2 regions of the Streptomyces sp. NPDC005181 genome follow, and region 2 is predicted to be linked to the other one. Evidence: riboswitches for the same ligand, from Rfam matches in the RefSeq annotation. Region 2 holds a riboswitch; the other holds the start of a gene.
What was found. Region 2 has a riboswitch for cobalamin ahead of ABZV38_RS25970 (hypothetical protein). Riboswitches for the same ligand answer to the same signal wherever they lie in the genome.

Region 1 (7,065 bases), on a different contig from region 2:
GCCCACCGTGACTGGTATGTCGCGGACTGGCAGGACGACGGGCAGGTCGCCTGGTTGGAGGGTGTCGGCGCGGATCTCTACCGGGGCCAGGGCCGTCTGGCCGGTACGAAGCAGGTCTCCGTCACCACCCCCGACGGCACCGAACACCGGCTCACCGCGCGGCACGCCGTCGCCGTCTGCACCGGCAGCCGCGCCGTGGTTCCTGACCTGCTCGGAGTCGCCGATGCCCGCCCCTGGACCAGCCGGGAGGCGACCAGCGCGAAGGAGGTTCCGGGCCGCCTGGTGATCGTCGGCGGTGGGGTCGTCGGCGTGGAGATGGCCACCGTCTATCAGGCGCTCGGCACCGAGGTCACGATGCTGATCCGTGGCAAGGGCCTGCTGCCGAAGATGGAGCCGTTCGCGGGTGAGCTGGTCGCCGAGGCGCTGACCGAGGCCGGAGCCGACATCCGTACCGGCGTCTCGGCCACCTCCGTCATCCGCACGGCCCCGGACGGCCCCGTCACCGTCGAACTGGGCAACGGGGAGCGCATCGAGGCCGACGAGATCCTCTTCGCCACCGGCCGCGCCCCGCGCACCGACGACCTCGGACTGGAGACGGTGGCCCTGAAGCCCGGATCCTGGCTCACGGTCGACGACAGCTGCCGTGTAGAGGGCAGCACCTGGCTCTACGCCGTCGGCGACGTCAATCACCGGGCCCTCCTCACCCATCAGGGCAAGTACCAGGCCCGTATCGCGGGTGCGGCGATCGCCGCCCGCGCCCAGGGCGTCCCGCAGGCGACCGGTCGTTGGGGCGCCCATACCGCGACCGCCGACCACGCGGCCGTCCCCCAGGTCGTCTTCACCGACCCGGAGGCCGCGTCCGTGGGTCTCACCCTCGCCGCGGCGGAGCGGGCCGGCCATCGCGTACGCGCCGTCGACTACGACCTCGCCGCGGTCTCGGGCTCCGGCCTCTACGCGAGCGGCTACCGTGGCCGGGCCCGCATGGTTGTCGACCTCGACCGGGAGATCCTGCTCGGCGTCACCTTCGTCGGGCCGGGCATCGGCGAGCTGTTGCATTCGGCGACCGTCGCGGTCGCGGGTGAGGTCCCCATCGACCGGCTCTGGCACGCGGTCCCTGCCTTCCCCACGATCAGCGAGGTCTGGCTGCGCCTGCTGGAGGCGTACCGCGGCTGAGCAGGGACGGCGAGTCAGTGCGTGGGGGGACGGATCCCGACGTGACCGAGCGTCCCTGCGAGAAACGGGGCCGCTGTGTCGTCGGGGTTCGTCGCCCTCCCCGCGCCCGCGCACGCTACGACCAAGTCCCGGTGTGCAGACGGAGTGCGGGCGAGCTCGCCGGGCGAGGCGTTCCCCCGGATCATGTGCTGAGCAGGCGGTTGAAGAACGAGCGACAGCGCTGAAGCGCCAGACATCTGGTCCTCCGATCGAGGTCAGCCATATCCCCGTCATCTGCGACTGCCCCAGGGGCCCTGCACCAAACGGGTACCCGATGGACCTCGGGAGACAGCCGAGGTTTCAGGCCGACGACACAGCCGATGGCCACCCCGTCGACCAGGCGCGATCCGGTCCGGCGAACCGCTACGCGACCCGCCTCTCCGGCACCTGCTGCTCCTCTTCCTCGTCGGGCAGCTTGACGTCGCTCACCATGATGTTGACCTCTACGACGTCCAGACCGGTCATCCGCTCGATTGCGGCGATCACCTCGGTCCGGACGTCGCCCGTGAGCTCGACGATCGAGAAGCCGTATTCGATGATGATCGACAGGTCGACCGCGGTCTGGACCTCGCCGACCTCGACCTTGACACCGCTGGCGACGGACTGGCTTCCCGCTCCGGGCACCCGCTCCCGCACGGCCCCCATCCCGCGGGTGAAGCCCCCGCCCATGCTCTGGACTCCGGGCACGTCCCGGGCGGCCAACCCGGCGATCTTCGCCACCACGCCGTCGGCGATCGTGGTACGTCCACGTGCCCCAGGTTCCGTTGGGCGGTTTCTTCCCTGCGGTCCTGCTCCGTGCGTGGCGTCGGATGCCGGGCGGGTGGTCTCGGGCCGGCCCAGCTGCGTGTGATCGGTCATGGTCGGTCGCCCTTCCGAGGAGAAGGTGGGCTCGATCGCCTTGGCCAGTTTACGTACCATTTGTCAGCATTGCTTGAGCGGCAGGGGTGTGCGGACGCACGCCCGGGCGGGCCCTGCCGTGGCGGGCCTGGGTGGGTCGGTGGCCTGTCTCGTCGCGCCCTGCCTGTTCCCGGTACCGAGTAACTGGCACCGGTGTGGGGGACTTCGGCCCGGGCGCGTGCCCTGCAGTCCGGGGCAGGGGAGGCGTGGTCCGCCGTGATGCGTGGTGGAGCCGGCGCACGTGATCGCGCGGTCCTTCACGGAGACGGCCCCTCTGCCTACCGTCCGTCCACTGCGGTGGTCACTGAGACGTACCGGAACCGCCGGTGGCCGTGAGCCCCGCTTCGGCCACCGGAAGGTTGGTGCAGGGGCCGTCACCGGCGGGGCGGGGCGGGCCGGTGGGGAGGCCTGCGCCGGATCATGGGACGTCGGTTCCGGTGCCCAGGGACCGCCCGCAGCGCAGGTTCCAGCGCCCGGACCGGCCGCTGAGCTCGGTCAGTGTCAGCGGGGCCACGTCCAACCGCCAGAACGCCTGCGGCGGAAGGTCCAGCGCATGCACGATCGCGGCGCGCACCACAGCGGGTTCGGCCACGGCGATCACGCGGCCGTCATCGCCACCGTCCCGATGCAGCGAATCCAGCCAGCCGCCCACCCGCGCATGCAGGTCCAGCAGCGACTCACCGCCGTGCGGGGCAGTCGAAGGGCCGGACAGCCAGGTCGACACCGCCTCCGGTTCGTCCCTGCTCACCTCCGCCAGCCGGTGCCCGCTCCAGCGCCCCAAGTCCCAGCCACGAAGGGCAGGTTCGGGCTCGGACCGCAGCCTCAGCGCCCCGGCGGTCGCGGCGCACCGCTCGTCCGTGCCGTGCACCCGGCGATCGGCGGCAGGCACCGCGGCCGCGGCCGCACGCGCCCGCCGGACGCCGGAAGCGTCGAGCGGGGCGTCACCGTCGAACCGGGCCTCGCGCAGCGCCGCGTTGAGCGCCGGCGAGATCAACATCACCTGTACCGTCAACACCCGCGTCAACTCCCTGAACTGTGGCCTCTTGGACAAGCACACCATGGCATCGAGCGCCGGGGGGTGGGCAGATGGCGCCATGGCGGCGGAGTGCTCCCAGACGGTATGGTCGCGACGAACATGACGACGGTGTGATGGAAGTCCGGTGAGAATCCGGCACGGTCGCGCCACTGTGAACCCGTAGCCATACGGGAAGTCAGACCCACCACTGTCGTCTCAGGCACCACGATCGGGACGCGTGTTCCCCCAGGAGGTTCTGCCATGGCACAGACTGCTGCCCCCGCCGCCGTCGCATCACCCGCCATCACCCCCATCTCGCTGAAGGCCATTGCCCCTTGGGCGGTCTTCTTCGGCATCCTCATGCTCGTCCTGCTCTATTTCGTCGGCGCCGAGCAGGGCGCCACCGCGGTCATCTCCGGTGAGGGTGTCCACGAGTGGGTCCACGACGGTCGCCACCTGCTCGGTTTCCCCTGCCACTGACACACTGCGCAAGCCAGGGGAACCCCTCATGAACTCCATATCTGTCAGAGCCCTGCTGGTCCGCGGCATGCTGGCCGGCCTTGTCGCGGGTGCGCTCGCGCTTGCCGTCGCCTACTTCCTCGGAGAGTCGCGCGTCGACGCGGCCATCGCCCTCGAAGAGGCCCACAGCCACGACCACGGCGGCGGCGAGGAACTCGTCAGCCGCACCATGCAGTCCACGGCCGGCCTCGCCACCGGTGTCCTCGTCTTCGGCGTGGCCATCGGCGGCATCGCCGCGCTCGTCTTCTGTTACGCCCTCGGCCGCATCGGCAGGTTCGGCCCACGGGCCACGGCCGCACTGATCGCGTTCGGCGCCCTGCTGACCGTGTATGTCGTGCCGTTCCTCAAATACCCGGCCAACCCGCCGGCCGTCGGCAACCCCGACACGATCGGCCAACGCACCACCCTGTTCTTCCTCATGGTCGCCCTCAGCGTGCTGCTCGCCGTTGCCGCCGTCATCCTCGGCAAGCGGCTGGCTCCCCGCCTGGGCAACTGGAACGCGACGATCACGGCATCCGCCGCCTACGTCCTCGTCATCGGGCTCGCCTACACCTTCCTGCCCTCGTTCAACGAGGTCGGCAAGGGCTTCCCGGCCGGTCTGCTGTGGGAGTTCCGCCTCGCCACCCTTGCCGTTCAGGCCACGCTCTGGACCACATTCGGTCTGGTCTTCGGCTACCTGACGGAACGGCTGCTGGCGCCGAGACCGGACACGGTCCCGGCGGGGGGCGGCACGGCATCCCGCACGGCCCCTGCCGCCGGCTGACCGGCCGGAACACCGCTACGACCGAACCCGCCAGGAGCCGCCTGGCGGGTTCAGCTGTTGTCGGGGTCCAGTCGCCCGGGTGCTCGGTGTCATGACGGACGCCGAGCGGAGACCGGAGGAGAGGCCTCGGTCCCGGCGGCACCGTCCGTCGTGGTTGCTCCACCCACCCCGCCCGCGCATCCGGCCGTCCAGGCGATCCGGTAGTGCCTCAGCAGCTCGTCCTCCTCGACGAAGCGCATCCCGGCCGCCGCCATGACGTGCTGGGACGCGGTGTTGTCGAGGTCGGCGTCGCCCTTGACCGATGCGGCACCCGCGGTGCGGGCGAACTCCAGCAGCGCGCGCAGAGCCTCGGAGGCGTACCCCTTGCCGCGCATCGCCGGGATGAGGCCGTAGCCGATCGTGACCTGTCCCTGGTCGTCCGGAACGGCGTGGAAACCGACTCCGCCGATGGCGTGCCCGTCCTCGCGGAGGCGGATTTCGTACGCGCCGAACGGCTGGGGATTGCCGGTATCCGCGCAGTGCTCCAGGAAGTGCCTGGCGCCCGCCCGGTCTCCGTCGTTGGGGTAGTCGGGTGCCCAGAGGGCGTCCGGTCCGGGACGGCCTTCCACTACGCACTCCGCCTCTGCGGGGGTCAGTGGGTGGAGCACGAGCCGCGCTGTCACAAGAGCTTCCATGACTCGTCGGATTATCACAGCGGCAGTCCTCGACGCATCCGATTTTGCACCGCCCTGGGCGTGAGTAGCGACACTAGTAGCGTTGCTACGTAATCAGGGTAGCGTCGCTACTGCAATGATGTTAGCGTTGTTCTCATCGCAGAAGCGGACACCACCGGACCCCTTGAAACGGGAGCAACGCCATGACTGAGCACACCGTCACCACTGCACGCCGGGTCGCCGTCGTCACCGGAGGGTCCAGGGGCATCGGCCGGGAGAGCGCCGAACGCCTGGCCGCCGACGGATTCGCCGTCGTCATCAACTACGCGGGCAACCGGACCGATGCCGACGCCACCGTCGCGGCGATTGCAGCCGCAGGTGGCGAGGCGATCGCCCACCGTGCGGACGTCGCCGACGAGCTGGCCGTAGCGGCGCTCTTCGATGCGGCGGCGGAGACCTTCGGCGGAGTCGACGTCGTCGTCCACGCTGCGGGCGTCATGACGCTCGCACCACTCGTCGACATGGATCTGGACGCGCTGGACCGGATGCACCGGACCAACATCCGCGGCACCTTCGTCGTCGACCAGCAGGCGGCGCGCCGTCTGCGCGGCGGCGGAGCGATCATCAACTTCTCCAGCTCCGTGCTGTCGCTGGCCCTCCCCGGCTACAGCGCCTACGCCGCCACCAAGGGCGCGGTCGAGGCCATGACCCTGATCCTGGCCCGCGAACTGCGCGGCAGGGACATCACGGTCAACGCCGTGGCCCCCGGTCCGACCGCCACCGCTCTCTTCCTGGAGGGCAAGGACGAGGCGACCATCGAGAAGTTCGCCGGCCAGGCGCCGCTGGAGCGCCTCGGGACTCCGCAGGACATCGCGGAGGTCGTCGCCTTCCTCGCCGGTCCCGCCCGCTGGGTCAACGGCCAGGTCGTGCGCGCCAACGGCGGCATCGTCTGACCCTGCCCACTGCCGCCGCAGACCGCCGCTCCCACGACCGCGTCACCTCCTTCTTCTCTTCTTCCACTTCATCACCGACCAAAAGGCCGAGGACTACGTCATGAACAAGACCATCGTCATCACCGGCGCCGGATCCGGCTTCGGCGCCCTGGCCGCCCGCGCCCTGGCCCATGCGGGCCACACCGTCTACGCGGCCATGCGCAACACCACGACGCGCAACGCCGCACGGGTCGCCGAGGCGGCGGCGTACGCCGCCGAGCACCAGGTGGACCTGCGCACCGTCGAACTCGACGTGCTGTCACAGGAGTCGGCGGACGCCGCCGTCGCCACTGTCCTCGCCGACGCCGGCCGGCTGGACGTGATCGTCCACAACGCCGGACACATGGTCACCGGCCCCGCCGAGGCGTTCACGCCCGAGGAGCTCACGGCGGTCTACGACACCAATGTGCTCGGCACCCAGCGCGTCAACCGGGCCGCCCTTCCGCACCTGCGCGCCCAGGAACACGGGCTGGTCGTATGGGTGGGTTCCACGTCCACCAAGGGCGGCACTCCGCCCTATCTCGCCCCGTACTTCGCGGCCAAGTCCGCTATGGACGCGCTCGCCGTCTCGTACGCCGCCGAGCTGGCCCGCTTCAACATCGAGACCACCATCGTCGTGCCCGGCTCCTTCACCTCCGGCACCAACCACTTCGTCACCGGCGGCCATCCCTCCGACGTGACCGTCGTCCCGGCGTACGAAGAGCGCTACGCGGGGATGATGGATCAGGTGTCCCGACGCCTGGCCGAGCTCGCACCCGCCGACGCCGATGTCTCCCAGGTCGCCGACGCAATCGTCCGGGTTGTCGGGACGGATCACGGCAAGCGTCCCTTCCGGGTCCATATCGACCCCGTCGACGACGGCAGCGAAACGGTCAGCGTGGTCGCCGACCGCATACGCGCCGAGTTCCTCACCCGCATGGGCCTCGACGACCTGCTGGTCCCCCATGCCGCCCGCTGACCTCGGCCCCTTGATAGCGTCCGTTCGATGAGCACGCGAGCACGCATCCTGGAAGT
Region 2 (7,065 bases):
AGCTCCACTGGTACGATGGCCCCAGGAAGGGGATTGCCGATGTCCAGGGGTCACCGCACTACTTCGAGGCGATTCATGACTACTGGCATCCCGACGATCCCTACGACGACGAGTACCTTGTGTGGCCAGTCGACGAAGCGTCGCTCTCCCTGGAGCATGAACAGTCAGCGGTAGCCGCCGACTGGCGCGAGCGCGCGGCCGAGGGCAGCCCGACGACGGGCCCGCCTGTCGACATTTTCCACGGTGGGGTCGACAGGTGCTACGACGAGTTGCAGGCGTTGCTCGGGCCTCGGCGGAAGGCACCCGCTGACGCGCGGCGGCTGGTGGCCGAGTGGAAGACCCCCGCAGAGGACCGGGACGACGTGGAAGCGCCCGCCTACATGGTCAGGTGGCGCCAGGAACGTTGAGGCCGGTGGCGCGCGAAGTCGGCGAGTCCGTTGATCCAGCCGGCCCCGAGGCATTCAGGTCAGAGCCCATCCCGCCCGCCGCCAGGGCCTGCTCGTCGATCTCCGTGATCACGGCCACAGCGGAAGCATGACAGTCGCGACTTGGGTTGTCCGTCAAGCCGTCTCGCCATGCGGACTCTGGCCAAAATCGGTCAGATGAGGGTGGATGCGGCACGCATGCGTCCGGGATCACACCGTGCGGAAGTCCGAGTGGCGTGAGCGGGGCGACACGGGTGACGCGCACAGGTTGAGCGCCCGCAGCGCCATCACTGCTGGTCGAAGTCGATCGTCACGCCGCTGCACACAGGGTGTGTCCGGCAGGCCAGGACGTAGCCAGCTTCGATCTCTGATGCCTCCAGGTCGCAGTCCTCGAGTCGTACAGGGCCTCCGGAGGATTTGGCACGGCAGGTGCCACATATGCCTTCGCGGCACGAGTAGGCGAGGTCGATACCGGCACGCAGACCGGCATCGAGAACGGTTTCGGCCTCGCTGACCATCACGGTGTTCTTCGCGCCTCGGTCGATCAGCGTCACCTCGTGGGACCGGCTCGCGCTCCTGTCTACGTCAGACGAGGGGGAGCTCGGCGGTGCACCGCCTGCGGTGAACCGTTCGCTGTGAATGCGTTCCGCGGCAAGACCCCCGTCGGTCAGGGCGCTGCGCACGCCGCTGACGAGCGCCTCCGGGCCGCACATGAATGCTTCGTCCGCTTCACCGGCGAGACCGAGTACCTCCGTCAGTTCACAGAACTTCTCACGGGTGAGGCGCCCTTGGAACAGCGGGTCGACGGTCTGGGAACGACTGAGGACGTGGACCACTCTCAGGCGCTCGGCGTACTTCTCCTCCAGGTGGGCGAGTTCCTCTCGGAAGATCGTCGAGGCATCGTCCCGGTTGCCGTAAACAAGGGTGCACCGGCTGCGCGGCTCCATGACCAGGGTGCTCTTGACGATGGAGAGGATCGGGGTGATGCCGCTTCCGGCCGCGATTCCCAGCACGTGGCGAGAGCGGAACGGGTTGAGGTCGATCGCGCAGCGTCCGCTGGGGGCGCCGACTTCCACCTCGTCGCCCGCCCGCAGGGAGGTGTTCACCCATCGGGACATGCGGCCCGCCGACTGCGCTTTGACAGCTACGCGCAACTCGCCGTCGGCGATGCCACTGCATATGGAGTACGGGCGGCGGAGCTCCGCGCCGTCGAGCACGGTCTTCAGCGTGAGGTGCTGGCCAGGGCGGAAGGTGAATTCAGACGAGAGGTCGTCGGGGACCTCGAAGGCCACGGACACGGTGTCGGCCGTCTCCTGCCGGACGTCGGCGACCTTGAGCCGGTGGAATCCGCGGTGCTGCGCCGACTCGGTTGGGGCAGGCGTACGGGCTGCGGTGTGCCGGACACGCCGCCCGGCGGCCAACCGGTACACGACGAGGAAGACGAAGGCCGCGCCGATGAGGGCTCCGCTGTACTGCACCAGCGGTCCGCCCGCATCACTGCCCGCGGTGAAGGTGTGCGCGGTGGCCGACACGAACACCACGAAGGCGGTGCGGTGGACGTAGCGCCATATCCGTTCCGGGAGTTTGGACTTGAGCAGCGAGGTGGTCTGAACGGCAGCCAGGAAGTACAGGGCGAGCACACCGCACGCCTGGGCAATGGGATTCGCCTCACGGGCGAACGGAACCAGCAACTGCATCCAGCCGAAGGACAGCTCGGGGTCGAGTACGAGCGCGGCCAGGTGCAGGACCGTGAAGGTCAGGGACAGGCCGCCCAACCAGCGGTGCAGGTCCAGCAGCCAAGCGGGGGCCGGCCGGCCCCCCAGCACTCGGGTGGAGAGCAGTAGTCCCCAGAGCGCCGCCAGGGAGACCAGCCACCACGCGGTCAACCCGGTGGCGCGAGCCACGTACCACCACAGCCGGGGGTCCATCGTGTGTACCTTTCGAGAGTGCCGACGCGTCGGCTGGGGGATGCAGGGACAGGCCCGCTCGCCGTGCAGGCGTGTCGAGCACGTGGAACGGGGCTGGGGATCGTGCTGCCCCTGCGCTTCTGCGGGCATAAGGACTGTCGGAGCGCTCCGTGAGGCCGACGAGTCCGCTCGTCAGCTTGAAGTCCGCAACTCGCGCTCTGCGTATGCCAGACCGACGTATCGCCGCACGATCGTGACGATCCGCACCGGATGCTCCGACGGGGCGGGCTGCGCCTCGCCCCCCGATGGCTCCTGTGCCTCACGCCGATCACCTTGCTCCTGATGACGGACGGCGTCCTTGGCGTGCTGGGTAGAGGCGAACTCAGCCACCAACAGCAGTGTGACCGCCAGACTTGCGCCTCCGATCAGCGTCCGGGCCACGGCAGCCGGACGCCGACGCCTGCCGACGCGATCAGTCATCGTCCTCGTCCTCGCCGTGCTTCTCGTTGTCGCCGGAGTCGCGGACGCCTTGACCATGCTCGCCCTTCTTGTCCTTCATGTCCTTCTTGTCTTTCTTGCTTTCTTCCTTGTACTCCACTTCGACGGGTCTCACCGGGTCGGCGGGGCGGGTCGCCGCCGGCTTCGGCGAGCCGACGGCCCGACTCAACACCGTCGACCCGTTGGTCCCGATACCCTCCGCGTCCGAGGCTCGCCACTCGGGCGAGGGCGGTTCAGTCGGGATGTCCACGTATCGAGTGACCTCAACCGTCGGCACTGGACTGGGTGTTACAGGTGGCGTGGAAGCGGCGCCCGGCGGCTTGAGGCCAGCCGTGTTCGGCGCCGGCTGACCCGTAAGAGTGGCCACGACGACGATGCCCGAAGCGCCGACGGCCACTACGGCGCCCGCCAGAGCGAGAGCACGACGATGTTCCACGAATTTCCTCCAGAGTGTTCCGAGCAGCCGAAAACGTCAGCCTTGGCTCGCGGGGATGGTTCCGATCCGCCCTCTCCCACACACGCGAGGGCGAGGTCTCGGCCCGCCAGACACATCGGCGCACCGGGAACCGGACGCGGTGAGGCGCGACTGACAGAGACCTTCTGTCGAACGTGAGTTGGCCGGGACCGCGCAAGAGAGCGGTTGGATGGGGCGAAGGTGTGCTCACCCGTGCACGTACGGGTGCGGGAACGGGGAGCAGTCGACCTTCTGCTCGCCCGTCGGCGGTTGCGGCTAGCCGAGCATCAGCCCGCTGAGAAGCGTGGCGCGGGAAAAGGCCGACGTCGCGGGCGGCAGGGTCCCTGCGGACCAGGCGGCGAATCCGGCTGCGGTGGGCAGCGCCACAGCAAACCTCCTTGGGGAACACGCGTCCCGTTCGATGGAGCATGCACGACAACGCGGGGTCTGACTCACCGATGGACACCATCCCTGGGGAGGCGACGCCGGTTCACAGTGGCGCGACCGTGCCGGTATCTCACCGGACTTCCGCGCGCTGTCGTTTCAACGTCGAAAACGTACCGCCCAGCGCTACTTTCAGCCAAGGGCGCATGGGGGCGCCATTCGTCACACTAACGACGGGCGTGCGCCCCGCGCAGCTGCGCTGAATCTCCGTCAGGCACCGTGCGCTGGAACACACGCCAGATCGTGCCGCAGCCACATGATCCCTGGCCCGCGTCCCGCCCCGGGGAGCACGTCCGGAATCACACGGCGGCGGAGTGCAGAGTCGCCTCCCCCATCACCTCGATGCCTGTGCGCTCCCCGGGCCGGGTGGCGGCCGGGCTGGGGACCCGGACGTCGATGGGCTCGTCGATGCCGTCCACAGCAACGGTGACCATGGCGTCGTGACCGTAGAAGCGAACGTCGGTCACCATGCCACTGGCTTCGGCCGCATCCGGGGCAGTCAGTCGGAGCTGCTCGGGCCGGAGCAGCACCACGCCCTCGCGGACCCTGCCGGGCGGCTCCGTCAGTCGGATGCGGCCCAGCACGGTGGCCGCCATGTCTTGGTCCGCAGTGCCGGTGACGAGTACCGCGTCACCGACGAAGGCGGCGACCCAGGGGTTGGCGGGACGGCTGTATACCTCGTGCGGTGTGTCGCATTGGGCCACGCGGCCGTCCCGTACGACGGCGACGAAGTCGGCTGTGGAGAGGGCCTCCTGCTGGTCGTGGGTGACGAGCAGGGCGGTGGCTCCGGTGGCGCGCAGGGCTGCGCGTACGTCGGCCCGTACGCCGGTGCGCAGGGCGGCGTCGAGGGCGTTGAACGGCTCGTCGAGGAGGACAAGGGCGGGTTCCGGTGCCAGGGCCCGCGCCAGGGCGATGCGCTGCTGCTGGCCTCCGGATAGCTCGTGCGGCATGCGGTCGCCGTAGCCGGCCAGACCGACGAGTTCGAGCATCTCCTCCGTGCGCCGTCGGCGGGCGGCCCGGTCGAGGCCGGTCAGGCCGAAGGCGACGTTGCGGGCCACGCTCAGGTGCGGGAAGAGCGCGCCTTCCTGGGGCACGATGCCGATGCGGCGGCGTTCGGGCGGAAGGTGGACTCCGGGGCCGCTGAGTGCGCGTCCGTCGAGGGTGACGGTACCCTCGTCGGCGCGCAGGAAGCCCGCGATGATGCGCAGCAGCGTGGTCTTGCCGCAGCCCGAGGGACCGAGGACAGCGGTCAGTGCACCGCCGGGGACGGTGAGGTCGAGGCCGTCGAGGACCGGCGCCGCGCCGGGGCCGTACGCCTTGGCCAGTCCGGCGATCTGCAGGTCGGTCATGTGCGGTGCCTTCCGAGGAGGTAGGACGGGATGGCGGCCAGCAGGATCAGCGCCGCGGCGTAGGGCGCGGCGGCGGCGAAGGATCCGGTGCCGGTTTCCGTCCAGAGACGGGTGGCCAGGGTGTCCATGCCGGTGGGGCGCAGCAGGAGGGTCGCGGGCAGTTCCTTCATGCACACGACGAAGGTGAGCGCAGCTCCGGCAGCGACGCCGGGGGCGGCCAGCGGCACGGTCACCTCGTGCAGCACGCGCAGCGGGGAGCGGCCGAGGGAGCGGGCGACGTCCTCCAGGACGGGCGGGGACTGGAGGACGGCCGCGCGGGTGCCGGCCACGGCTACGGGCAGGAAGAGCACGGCGTACGCACAGACCAGCAGCGGGAGTTCCTGGTAGATCGGTTCGGCGTAGCGCACCGCGAAGAAGACGAGGGACAGCGCGACGGTGATGCCCGGAAGGGCGTGGCCCGCATAGGCGGACTGCTCCAGCAATGTGGCTGTGCGGCCGCGGTGGCGGGCGGCGATCACCCCGACCGGCAGCGCGAGGAGCGTGGTGAGCGCGGCGCCCGCTGCGGCAACGCCGAGGGTCGTGGCGGCGGTGTCGAGAAGGGTGTCGGGGTCCCAGGTCGCGGAGTTGCCGACGGCGAGCCAGTACCCGAGCGTCGCCAGTGGGGTGAGGACGGCGACGCCGGTGACCGCCGCGCACCAGGCCAGGGCGGGCACCTGCCAACGGCCCAACAGCGCGGGGACGGCGGGGCGCGCGGTGCCGCCGCCCGTCCTCGCGTGGCCTGCCCGGCCCCGGGTCCGTGCCTCGGCGGCGACCAGCAGGATCGTCATCACCACGAGGACGACGCTGAGCGCGGCGGCCGGGGTGCGGTCGAAGCTGGCGCGGTAGGAGGTGTAGATGCCGCGGGTGAAGGTGTCGTACCGCATCAGGGAGACGGCGCCGAAGTCGGAGAACACGTACAGCGCGACGAGTACGGCGCCACCGGCGGCCGCGGGCCGCAACTGCGGCAGCGTCACCCGCAGGAAGGTCTTCAGCGGTCCGTGGCCGAGCGATCGGGCGACCTCCTCTTGCGCGGGGTCGGTGCCGCGCAGCGCGGCGGTGACGGGCAGGTAGACGTACGGGAAGCTCACCAGCGTCAGTGCGAGAGCCGCGCCCGTGAAGCCGGCCATCTCCGGGAAGGCGGACAGCCAGGCGAACGCGGCGACGTAACTGGGCACGGCCAGTGGCAGGGTCACCAGCACCGACCAGGCGCGGGCGCCGGGCAGGTCGGTGCGTACGGTAAGCCAGGCCAGCGAGACGCCCAGAACCAGGCAGGCAGAGACGACCACGGCGGCCAGTCCGAGGCTGCGGCCGAGCAGTTGGGCGGTACGGTCGTCGGCGATGACGTCCCAGGCGAAGGCAGGGCCGCGCTCCAGGGAGCGGACGGCGAGGTAGCCGAGCGGCAGCAGGGCGAACACCGCGGCGACGGTGGCGGGGACGAGCAGGACGGCAGGCGGCCGGCGCCCGGCACGCGACCGCCCGGTCGGCGTGGCGGCGCCGTCCGGGGGGTTGGCAGTGGCGGGATCCGTCGGCGTGACGGGATCCGTGGAGGGCATGAGGGGTCAGACCATCCCGGCTTCCTGGAGCATCTTCAGGGTTTCCTGAAGCGATTCCAGCTTGCCGAGGTCGATCTTCGGGGAGTCCAGGGAAGCCAGCGGCGGAAGGCCCTTGACCGTGCTGGTTACACCTGCCGCGAGCGGGTATTCCTTCGTGTCCTCGGCGAAGTACTTCTGTGCCTTTTCGGAGAGCAGGAAGTCGACGGCCTTCTGGGCGGCCGGTGTCTGGTCGCTGCCCTTGACGATGCCGACTCCGGCGGTGTTGACGAGGCCGCCCGGGTCGCCGCCGGGGAGGAAGTGGATCTTCGCCTTGACCTTGGACTCGCCCTTTTCGGCGACCTGCTCGTACCAGTAGTAGTGATTGACGAGGCCGAGCGAGACCTCGCCCTTCCCTAC

Region 1: it holds a riboswitch for cobalamin, as region 2 does, so the genes downstream of both, ABZV38_RS25450 (CbtB domain-containing protein) here and ABZV38_RS25970 (hypothetical protein) in region 2, are expected to answer to the same signal.

What each region holds. Positions count from the first base shown of each region.
Region 1 covers NZ_JBEXID010000045.1:29,900-36,964, forward strand. The annotation lists gene ABZV38_RS25435 (NAD(P)/FAD-dependent oxidoreductase) at 1-1,173, shown strand, start outside; gene ABZV38_RS25440 (Asp23/Gls24 family envelope stress response protein) at 1,576-2,070, opposite strand; gene ABZV38_RS25445 (histidine phosphatase family protein) at 2,528-3,121, opposite strand; adenosylcobalamin (AdoCbl) riboswitch at 3,234-3,382, shown strand; gene ABZV38_RS25450 (CbtB domain-containing protein) at 3,386-3,604, shown strand; gene ABZV38_RS25455 (CbtA family protein) at 3,633-4,406, shown strand; gene ABZV38_RS25460 (GNAT family N-acetyltransferase) at 4,496-5,080, opposite strand; gene ABZV38_RS25465 (SDR family oxidoreductase) at 5,263-6,012, shown strand; gene ABZV38_RS25470 (SDR family oxidoreductase) at 6,113-7,009, shown strand; gene ABZV38_RS25475 (TetR/AcrR family transcriptional regulator) at 7,037-7,065, shown strand, end outside.
Region 2 covers NZ_JBEXID010000047.1:23,590-30,654, forward strand. The annotation lists gene ABZV38_RS25955 (hypothetical protein) at 1-407, shown strand, start outside; gene ABZV38_RS25960 (2Fe-2S iron-sulfur cluster-binding protein) at 713-2,353, opposite strand; gene ABZV38_RS25965 (hypothetical protein) at 2,525-2,812, opposite strand; gene ABZV38_RS25970 (hypothetical protein) at 2,805-3,266, opposite strand; cobalamin riboswitch at 3,704-3,864, opposite strand; gene ABZV38_RS25975 (ABC transporter ATP-binding protein) at 4,028-5,077, opposite strand; gene ABZV38_RS25980 (iron ABC transporter permease) at 5,074-6,669, opposite strand; gene ABZV38_RS25985 (iron ABC transporter substrate-binding protein) at 6,676-7,065, opposite strand, start outside.